2 regions of the Cryptosporangium phraense genome follow, and region 2 is predicted to be linked to the other one. Evidence: riboswitches for the same ligand, from Rfam matches in the RefSeq annotation. Region 2 holds a riboswitch; the other holds the start of a gene.
What was found. Region 2 has a riboswitch for cyclic di-AMP ahead of FL583_RS38420 (C40 family peptidase). Riboswitches for the same ligand answer to the same signal wherever they lie in the genome.
Positions count from the first base shown of each region.

Region 1: it holds a riboswitch for cyclic di-AMP, as region 2 does, so the genes downstream of both, FL583_RS42395 (LysM peptidoglycan-binding domain-containing protein) here and FL583_RS38420 (C40 family peptidase) in region 2, are expected to answer to the same signal.

Region 1 covers NZ_VIRS01000004.1:359,065-363,949, reverse strand. Annotated here, with positions in the region: gene FL583_RS08680 (AAA domain-containing protein) at 1-1,125, shown strand, start outside; gene FL583_RS08675 (MarR family winged helix-turn-helix transcriptional regulator) at 1,302-1,748, opposite strand; gene FL583_RS42395 (LysM peptidoglycan-binding domain-containing protein) at 1,925-2,653, opposite strand; cyclic di-AMP (ydaO/yuaA leader) riboswitch at 2,772-2,918, opposite strand; gene FL583_RS08665 (glycoside hydrolase family 6 protein) at 3,238-4,377, shown strand; gene FL583_RS08660 (MBL fold metallo-hydrolase) at 4,400-4,885, shown strand, end outside.
Region 2 covers NZ_VIRS01000058.1:11,756-16,640, forward strand. Annotated here, with positions in the region: gene resB (cytochrome c biogenesis protein ResB) at 1-1,389, shown strand, start outside; gene ccsB (c-type cytochrome biogenesis protein CcsB) at 1,386-2,435, shown strand; gene FL583_RS40650 (hypothetical protein) at 2,531-2,686, opposite strand; cyclic di-AMP (ydaO/yuaA leader) riboswitch at 3,030-3,155, shown strand; gene FL583_RS38420 (C40 family peptidase) at 3,170-4,147, shown strand; gene FL583_RS38425 (menaquinone biosynthesis decarboxylase) at 4,184-4,885, shown strand, end outside.

The sequences.
Region 1 (4,885 bases), on a different contig from region 2:
CCGGCCGAGGACGCCCAGCCGGCCTGGCCGGCCGACGAGACCCAGCCTGCGTATGACGAGCAGCCGGCCTACGACGAGCAGCCGGACCGCGAGGCGCAGCCGGCCCGGTCGGCCGACGAGGCGGAGACCGAGGTGACGCCGGTCGACGAGGCGCCGGCCGAGGAACCGATCGATGAAGCGCCGGAGGACGAGGCTCCCCTCGTCGTCGCCGAGGCCAGGCCCGACCTCCCCGACGAGGCCACCGACCCTGAGGTCACGCTCCCGGCGGCCGAGGAAGATTCCGACGACCCGGACGAGTGGGCCGACGACTGGCCGGCCGAGACCCCCGCGCCCTACAACGACCTCACCGTCCTGCTCCCGATGATCACCGTGCCCGACCCGGAACCTGCCGACGACGAAGAGCCGGAACCGGCCATCGCCGGCCGCCTCGACGAACTCCGCACCGCGGTGCAGAACCTCGAACCCTCGATGGTCGACGCCCCCACGATCCCGACCCCCGACGAACTGCTCCGCCGCGACCCGTCCCACCCGGCGATCCGTCTCCCCGGCCTGGCCAAGACCGCCGACGCGGTACTCGTCCCGCTGACGCCCCCGGCGCTCCCCACCCGTCGCCCGACCTCCCCGGCCCCGGACGGCGCGGCCCAGGTCTCGCCGGCCGGTTCGCCGGTCAGCTGGTGGAAGGAACAGAAGGACGAACCGACCGACCTGACCCGTCAGCTCCCGGTGATCAAGGAGCCCGAGCCGGAACCGGAACCCGCGGTCGAGGTGTCGTACCAGGAGGTCGGCGCGATCCGCCCGGACGAGGCCCGCGCGATCCTGCGGGCCTATCGCTCGGGAGTGGACACCCCGGTGCAGCTGGGCGGCAAGATCGTCGGCTGGGCCTGCTACTACCCGGACGGCTCGATCGAGGCGCAACGCAACCGGGCCAACGTCGAGCTGATGCGTCAGGAAGAGGCGAGCACGGAGACGGCGGGCTGGCTGACCGCGGCGGAAGCGACCGCGATCGTGTCCGCGGCCGAGCAGGGCCAGGACGTCCCGGTCGTCGACCCGGCCTACGGCCCGGTCGGCCTGGTCCGCTTCACTCCGGACCCGGAGAGTCCCACGGTCCTGCTGCGACGGTCCTAGGCCCTGTCCTGCGAATCCGTGCTCGGCTGCGGCTCCGCTCAGCCGCCGCCAGGCCGCGTTGTCGGGATGTCCGGATACAACAGCTGCACCAAATGAGCGACAGCCGGACATCCCTCCGCCTTGCCTGACGACGGCTGAGCGGTGCCTCGCTGCGAGCGAGATTCGCAGGACAGGGCCTAGCCGCCCAGTAAGACCAGCAGGCGGTTCAGTGCCGGGAGGGCGGCCGCGAGCGCCTCGAGATCGTCGGATCCGAGCTGCTCGGCGGCGGCCGCGGCGATCCGGCGCCGGTGATCGGTGTACCCGTCGACGAGCTCGGTCGCCGACGCCGTCAGCGTGAGCCGGACCGCGCGGCGGTTCTGCGGATCGGGCAGGCGCTCCAGGTGTCCGCTGGCGGTGAGATCGCCGACCAGCGTGCTCACGGTGTTCGGCGCGGTGCCCAGCGCGGCCGCGACCGCCTTCACCCCGATGCCGGGCGCGTTCTGCACGACGCGTAACACTTCCATCTGCGCGGACGGGAGCGGCTCGTCCGGCAGGTCGCTCCGGGACGCCCGGCGAAGTGTCCGATGTAGCCGACCGAGCAGCACGCTCAGCTCGTCGGCGACCGCGCCCGGTGTGGCCGACATGACACTCCTTTGTGGTCATTTACGGCAGGCGTGACCCCCGCCACCTGCAGGAAGAGCCATGATGGCGGTCGCGCCGGGCGGCCCGCAGTCCTCCGTTCAGACCGACTCGGACGGCCGTACGCCAGGGGGTCCCGGCACGGCGACCGGGACCCCCTGCTTTCAGGTGTTCTGTCCGTCTATCCGATCAGGATCTTCTGTCCAGGATGGATCAGGTTGGGATCGGCGCCGATCAGGGCCCGGTTCTTCTCGAAGAGCACCTGCCACTCGACGTGGTGCGCGGCGGCGATCGTGACCAGGCTGTCGCCGGCCCGTACCAGGTACGTCGGCACCGCCACGACCGTCGGTTTCTGCGACGTGCTGAACATCCGCTGTGGCACGAAGTCCACCACCTCGACCGGACGCGTCACGACGGCCGACCGCACCGCGGTCACGCTCTTCTTCCGCTGTACGGACGAAGACGCCGACTTCTTCCACGTGTGCTTCCACGTGTCTTTCCACGTGTGCTGGGTCTTCTTCCGGTACGAGGTGTGCTCCCGGTACGGGTTGCCCGACCGCTTGTAGCTGCGGCTGGCCTCGTTCAGCGAAGTGGTGCGGTACCTCTTCTTGCTGTACCCCTTCTGCCCGCACGTCGGCCAGGCTCCGATGCCTTGGCTGCGTAGCACGCGTCTGGCGACCGTGATCTGTTCCAGGCGGGTCGCGTTGTTCGCGCTCGTCGCGAACTGGTGGCCGCCGTGGGCCCGCCAGGTCGACGAGGTGAACTGCAGGCCCCCCTTGAACCCGTTCCCGGTGTTGATGTTCCAGTTCCCTCCGCTCTCGCATTGCGCGATCGCGTCCCAGTTCACATCCGCGTTGGCCGGTGTTGCTCCGACGACCAGCGGTGTGATCCCCGCGAGACCGGTGGCCACGGCGAGTGCCAGGCCCCGTCCTAGCGGGTTCAGGCGCCGTGGCGCCCGATGCCGTCCACCCGCGTCACGCGGGCATTCGGCGTTGAGCTGGGTGGGATGGGAAGACTCCTTAGACATATCCGACCCTCTCCACGCCTACGAGGTGAGCTGTCGGGTTCGGGCTGAGTCGGCCCGGCCACGCTATAGGTGGCTTCACCCCGAGGCGTCGAACTGCGACGCCGGAAAGTGGGTCCCCCGCTCCTGCCGGAAGTTCGGGTCTCATCGCCCGGGGCAGGATTCGGCGTAGCCGGGCGTGAGGTCCGCGGTGAACGGACGAAAACGACAGAACCACAAAATAGGGTGAATGCCAAGTTACCCGCCCGTGATACAGAAAAGTGTCGCGCGAGACCATTAAGGCCTCAATGCGGTCCCTAGTGTTCAGCCGAATCGGTGTGAACCCAGAACGCGGGGATTTGGAGCGGTCTAAGGCGATTGACCGTGTAACTCCGGAAGGGAGTGGTAACACCACGAGGAACTCTTAAAGAGTCCTCAAGGGCCGGGTGCCGGAATGGGAGCACGCGTTCGCTTTCGACAAGATGGAGCGCATGCCTCTCGCTCGACACCGTCGTGGACGCACGAAGGGCCGAGTGCTCACCGCTGGATTGGGTGCGGCCGCACTGGGGTCGGCCGTCGTCATCGGCGGCACGAGCCTGATCGCGGCGAACGCGACCGGTCGCCCGGAACCCACCTGCGCCCCCACTGGATGCTCATCGTCCGAGGACCGCAAATCCAAGGGTGCGCGTGAGAGCGCTTCGCCAAAGCGGTCGGCCATCGCCTTACCGCCGGGTGTTCCGGCCTCGGCGAAGCCGACGCCCAAGCCGGTAAAGGCCGCCTTGGGCCCGCTCTACGTCGATTCCGAGGGCCAGGCCGTGGAGTGGGTGGCCGCGAATTCCGGCGACTCGCGGGTCGGCCTGATCCGGGACCGCATCGCTGATCAGCCCCAGGCCCGGTGGTTCGCGGTCGACAACCCCGGAGACGTCCGCGGCGAGGTGCGGACGTATGCCGCGCGGGCGGCGTCGAGAGGCCGGGTGCCGGTGCTCGTCGCCTACAACATGACGAACCGCGACTGTGGTGGCGCCAGCGCCGGCGGGGCCGACAGCGCGGACGGCTACCGCACCTGGATCGGCAATTTCGCGTCCGGCCTGGGCTCCGGGACGTCGATCGTCGTCCTCGAACCGGACGCGCTCCCGCACCTGACCGACTGCCTCTCCGCCGACGGCCATCAGGAGCGTCTCGACCTGCTCGGGTACGCCGCGAAGACGATCAAACAGCAGAGCCCCAAGGCGCGCGTCTACTACGACGTCGGCCACTCCGCCTGGCTCGGGCCGAGCGAGGCCGCGAGCCGCGCGAAACGGGCCGGAGCGGCCCGCTACGGCGACGGAATCGCGCTCAACACGTCGAACTACCGGACGTCCGGCGCCGAGGTCGCGTACGGCAAGCGGGTGCTGGCCGCGCTCGGCGGCGGGCAGCTGGTGGTCGACACGTCACGCAACGGCAACGGCCCGGCCGGCGACGGGGAGTGGTGCGACCCGTCGGGCCGCAAGCTGGGCCGCAACCCGACCACGGCCACCGGGGACGCCCAGGTGGCGGCGTATCTGTGGGTCAAGCGTCCGGGCGAGTCCGACGGGTGCAGCGGCGCGGCCGGGCAGTTCATCGCCGAGACCGCGTACGAGCTGAGCTCCTAGGCCGTCGGGGTACGGTAACCACGTGGCCGAGTTCCCGTCGTTGCACTTCCTCGGGCATTCGACGGTGCTGATCGAGCTCGACGGCGTCCGCGTGCTCACCGATCCGGTGCTGCTGCCCCGGGTGGCCAACGTGCTCCGGCGCACGGCCGCGCCGCTCGACCCGGCCCTGCACGCGAACGTCGACGCGGTCTGCATCTCGCACCTGCACGCCGATCACCTCGATCTGGCCTCGCTGCGCCGGCTGGGCCGCTCCACGCTGCTGGTGGTGCCCGAGGGCGCCGGCGAGTTCCTGTACCGCAAGGGTTTCCGGGAGGTCGTCGAGCTCGCCCCGGGCAAGTTCCACGACGTCGGCCGGGTGCGGATCACCGCCACCCCGGCCGTTCACGACGGCCACCGCCCGCCGTTCGGACCGCGCGCGCTCGCGGTCGGCTACGTCGTCGAGGGTGCGACGTCACGCGTCTACTTCGCCGGTGATACCGACGAGTTCGACGAGATGGACGACCTGGGC
Region 2 (4,885 bases):
GACGTCTTCGCCTCGCCCTGGTTCGCCGCGATCTACCTGCTGCTGTTCGTCTCGCTCGTCGGCTGTCTGGTGCCGCGGATACGCGTCCACAGCCGAGCTCTGATCAGACGGCCACCGGCCGCCCCGCGGAACCTGGACCGCCTGCCGGTCTCGGCCTCGGGCCAGACCGGCGGCGAGCCGGCCGCGGTCGCGACCGCGGTCCGCCGGACGCTGACGCGCAACCGCTGGCGGACGGTCGTGCGCACCGAGCCGACGGGCGCGGTGACGGTCAGCGCCGAGAAGGGCTACCTGCGGGAGACCGGGAACCTGGCGTTCCACGTGGCGCTGGTCGCGCTGCTGGTCGGGGTGGCCTCCGGGTCGCTGTGGGGGTGGAAGGCGAGCGTCCTCGTGGTCGAGGGCAACGCGTTCTGCGACACCGTGCAGGCTTACGACTCGTTCACGCCCGGCACCCGGATGCGCGACGCCGCCCTCCCCTCGTTCTGCGTCCAGCTGGACGACTTCCAGGGCACGTACCAGGCGAACGGGCAGCCGGAGGACTTCCTGGCCAAGGTCGAGTACGTCCAGGGCAACCAGGCGTACAGCCAGAACCCCGACGAGAAGTACGACCTCAAGGTCAACCACCCGCTGCGGCTCGACGGCGCGAACGTCTACCTGATCAACCACGGGTACGCGCCGGTGCTGCGCTACACCGACAAGTACGGCACGGTGTTCGAGGAGTCGCCCGCGTTCCTGCCGCAGGACTCGCAGCTCACCAGCGAGGGCGCGTTCGTCCTGCCGGACGCGAACCAGGACCCGAAGTCGGCGTCCCGGGCGCGGAACGTGCAGATGGCGTTCACGGGCTTCTTCCTGCCGACCGCGCCGGCGTCCGGGCCGCCGATCCAGTCGGTGAGCCCGAAGCTGGAGGACCCGGCGGTGACGCTGGTCGGGTACCGCGGCGACACCGGACTCGACTCCGGGATCCCGCGGTCGGTGTACTCGATCGACCAGAACCAGGTCGACAGCGGCGCGCTGAAGTCCGTCGGCTCGAAGAAGCTCTCGGTCGGCGAGACCTGGACGCTCGACGACGGCACCAAGCTGCAGTTCGTCGGCGTGAAGGAGTTCATGACCGTCCAGGTCGGGCACGACCCGGGCGAGAAGATCGTGCTCGTCGCGGCCGTGTTCATGCTGCTCGGCCTGATCACGTCGCTGACCGTCCGGCGGCGTCGGCTGTTCGTCCGGATCTCGCCCGACGGCCGGATGGCCGTCGGCGGCCTGGCCCGGACCGATCCGGACCGGTTCGCCTCCGAGTTCGATGCGCTGTCCCAGCGGCTGGTCGCCGCTCAATCGCCACCTGACGTACCGGCCGACACCAAGGAGTCGGTCGCCGTGGGGAAAGAAGGATCGTCGTGACCGAAGTCCAGCTCGCTGATCTCTCGAACACGCTGCTCGTCGTCGCGATCCTGGCGTACACGGTGGCGATGTTCGGCTACGCGATCGAGTTCGCCTTCGGGCGGCGCGGTCTGGTCGCGGCCCGCGCCGCGACCCCGGCGCAACGGACGCGGGTGCTGGTCGGGGCCGGAGGTCCGTCGGGCGACGCGCCGGTGTCCCCGGCCGGGCCGGTCGGCGCCGCGGCCGGTACCGGGACGGGGGCCGGGGGCGGGGCGCCGATCACCGGGGGGCGGGCGGCCTGGTTCGGGCGGTTCGCGGTGGCGGCGGCGGTTCTCGGCGCGCTCGCGCAGATCGGTTGCCTGGCCGCGCGCGGGATCGCGGCCGGTCGGGTGCCGTGGGGCAACATGTACGAGTTCGTGTCGGTCGCGTGCGTGGTCGGCACGATCACCTGGCTCGTGGTCTCGGCCCGGCGCCCGGTGCGGTACCTGGGCATGTTCGTGATGTTGCCGGTCGTGCTGCTGCTGGGGCTGGCCGGAACCGTGCTGTACGTGGACGCCGGGCCGCTGATGCCCGCGCTGAACTCGTACTGGCTGTGGATCCACGTGTCGGCCGCGTCGATCTCGGTGGGGATCTACCTGACCGCCGGCGTCATCGCGATCCTGTACCTGCTGCGCGAGGGCTACGACCGGCGGATCGCGGCCGGGCGCCCGGCGAAGTCCCCCGGCTTCCCGTTCGGCGTCGGTCGGCACCTGCCTGCGGCCGACGGTCTGGAGCGACTGTCCTTCCGCCTGCACGCGTTCGGCTTCCCGATCTGGACGTTCGCCATCATCTGTGGCGCGATCTGGGCCGAGGCGGCGTGGAGCCGGTACTGGGGCTGGGACCCGAAGGAGACCTGGGCGTTCATCTCCTGGGTCGTGTACGCGGCCTACCTGCACGCCCGGGCGACCACGGGCTGGCGCGGTCGCCGGGCCGCCCTCATCGCGGTCCTCGGCTTCATCACGATGATGATCAACCTCTACGTGATCAACTTCGCCGTGAGCGGCCTGCACTCGTACTCCGGGCTGTGAGCCCAAGGGGCTCTGTGCGGAGCACCAGTGCGGTGTGGGCTGCGCCACTCGGAGGCTTCAGGGCGAGGTCGTGAAACCTTAATTCTTGGGTGCCGTCAGCGGCGTTCCGGGGTCGGCTCGTCGGAGGACTTGGGCTGATCGGCCGGACGGGGGAGGTCTTCTCGGCGGCGGTAGGCGAGGGCGGCTTCGTAGTCGTCGCCTCGGAGCCAGCCGACCACGACCACGTCCTCGTGTTCGGTCTGCTGAGCCATGGTCTCGTCCCCCTCGGTACTGCGCTCGTTACCGACAAATTACCCCAAAAGTCGGAATCTGGGCGGTAGCTAACGGGCGTATCGGGCGCCACAGGCGTCACGGCCGCGAGGTCCTCCGTTCGGCGATCCACAGTGGAGCAAATCATCCGCCGTTCGAACGATGCGACGACGTAACCGCATTAAGAGGCGCTTAAGCCAGCGCTCCGGAGTGGACTAACTACTCGGCGCTGTCCTCTGTTAGACGTTCACTCAGAAAGCCGGACGAGGCTGGACCGGCGAGTAACACATGGCCTACCGTGTCCCACGACTCTCCGAACGTCCGCCGTTCACCATGGATGGCGTCGGGCAGTCGCCGCTGAATCGCAAGAACCGGGGAACCGAGTTCCCGGGGTGAATCCGCCGTCGAGGCGGTAGGGCAGCTCCCGCCCGAACCCGTCAGCTAACCCGGTAAGCGGCCTAGTGGGAGTGAGGAGTGCCGCGCCAGTGAGGCCCTTACGGACTCACGCTCGTCGTCCGATCGTTCTGGTCAGCGTCGTCGCCGCCGTGCTGAGCGTGGCGTTGCTGCCGGCAGGCGGCGCCAGTGCGGCTCCGTCGCTCACCGAAGCCGAGAAGCAACTCGACGCGCTCGGTGTGAAGATGGACAAAGTCAACGAGCAGATGAACAGCGCCAAGGTCCAGCTCAAGCGGGTCAAGACGCAGCAAGCCGGGCTGAATCGTCAGTTGTCGGCGTCGCAGGCCAAGCTCGACGCGTCCCAGGACGCGGTCGGCAAGATCGCCGCCGCCGCGTACCGCGACGGTCGGATGCGCCTCTCCTCGTCGATCATCGACACGGGCTCGCCGGCCGACTTCCTGGACCAGCTCGCGACCGTCGAGTGGCTGTCGGCGCAGCAGCGCCAGACGATCACCGAGGCCAAGGCGTACCAGGCGCAGTTCGACGGGACGAAGAAGAAGGTCGACCTCCAGGTCCAGACGGCGACGCGGATCGAGAAGCAGCTCGACACGCAGCGCAAGTCGATCCAGAAGGACCAGGACAAGTGGGAGCAGATCCGTCGCTCGGCCTACGCCAAGCAGTACGGCAGCTCGTACCAGACCGCGACGTACAACGGGCAGGCCAGCGGTAACGCGGCCGTCGTGGTGCAGTTCGCGCTGGCGCAGCAGGGTGAGCCGTACGTGTTCGGCGGCGCCGGCCCGAACCAGTGGGACTGCTCGGGCCTGACGATGATGGCCTGGAAGCAGGTCGGCGTGAACCTGCCGCACTCGGCCCACCAGCAGTACAACATGATCAAGCACGTCTCCAGGGAGAACCTGCAGCCGGGCGACATCGTGTTCTTCTACTCCGACCTGCACCACTCGGCGATCTACATCGGCAACGGCCAGGTCGTGCACGCGCCGACCGAGGGCCAGCCGGTCCAGGTCGAGCAGGTCGCGAACATGCCGTACGCCGGGGCCGGCCGCCCCTAGAAGCGAGAGGTCGGTGGGCCATGAATACTGGTGTTCATGGCCCACACCGACCTTCGTGAGTTCCTGAAGCGGCTGGAGAAGGCCGGTGAACTCAAGCGGGTGACCGCGCCGGTCGATCCGACGCTGGAGATCAGCGAGATCACCCAGCGGGTGGTGCGCGACGGCGGTCCGGCCCTGCTGTTCGAGAACCCGACGCGCGGCGAGATGCCGATCGTGATGAACGTGTTCGGCACCGAGCGCCGGATGGCCCTGGCCCTCGGCGTCGACGATCTCGACGAGATCGGGCAGCGCATCGCCGGTCTGCTCAAGCCCGAGCTGCCCCAGGGTTTCAGCGGCTTCCGCGAGGCGCTGGGCAAACTCACCCAGCTGAAGAACGTCCCCCCGAAGCGGGTGAAGACGGCGCCCAGCCAGGAAGTCGTCTACAAGGACGACGCGGTCGACCTCGACCGGTTGCCGGGCCTGCAGGTGTGGCCGGGAGACGGCGGGATCTACCACAACCTCGGCCTGACCCACACGAAGCACCCGGAGACCGGCGCGCGCAACCTCGGCCTGTACCGGCTGCAGCAGCACAGCCGGAACACGCTGGGCATGCACTGGCAGATCCACAAGGACTCCACCGCGCACCACGCGGTCGCCGAGCGTCTCGGCCAGCGGCTGCCGGTCGCGATCGCGTTCGGCTGCGACCCGGCCGTGTCGTACAGCGCGACCGCGCCGCTCCCCGGCGACATCGACGAGTAC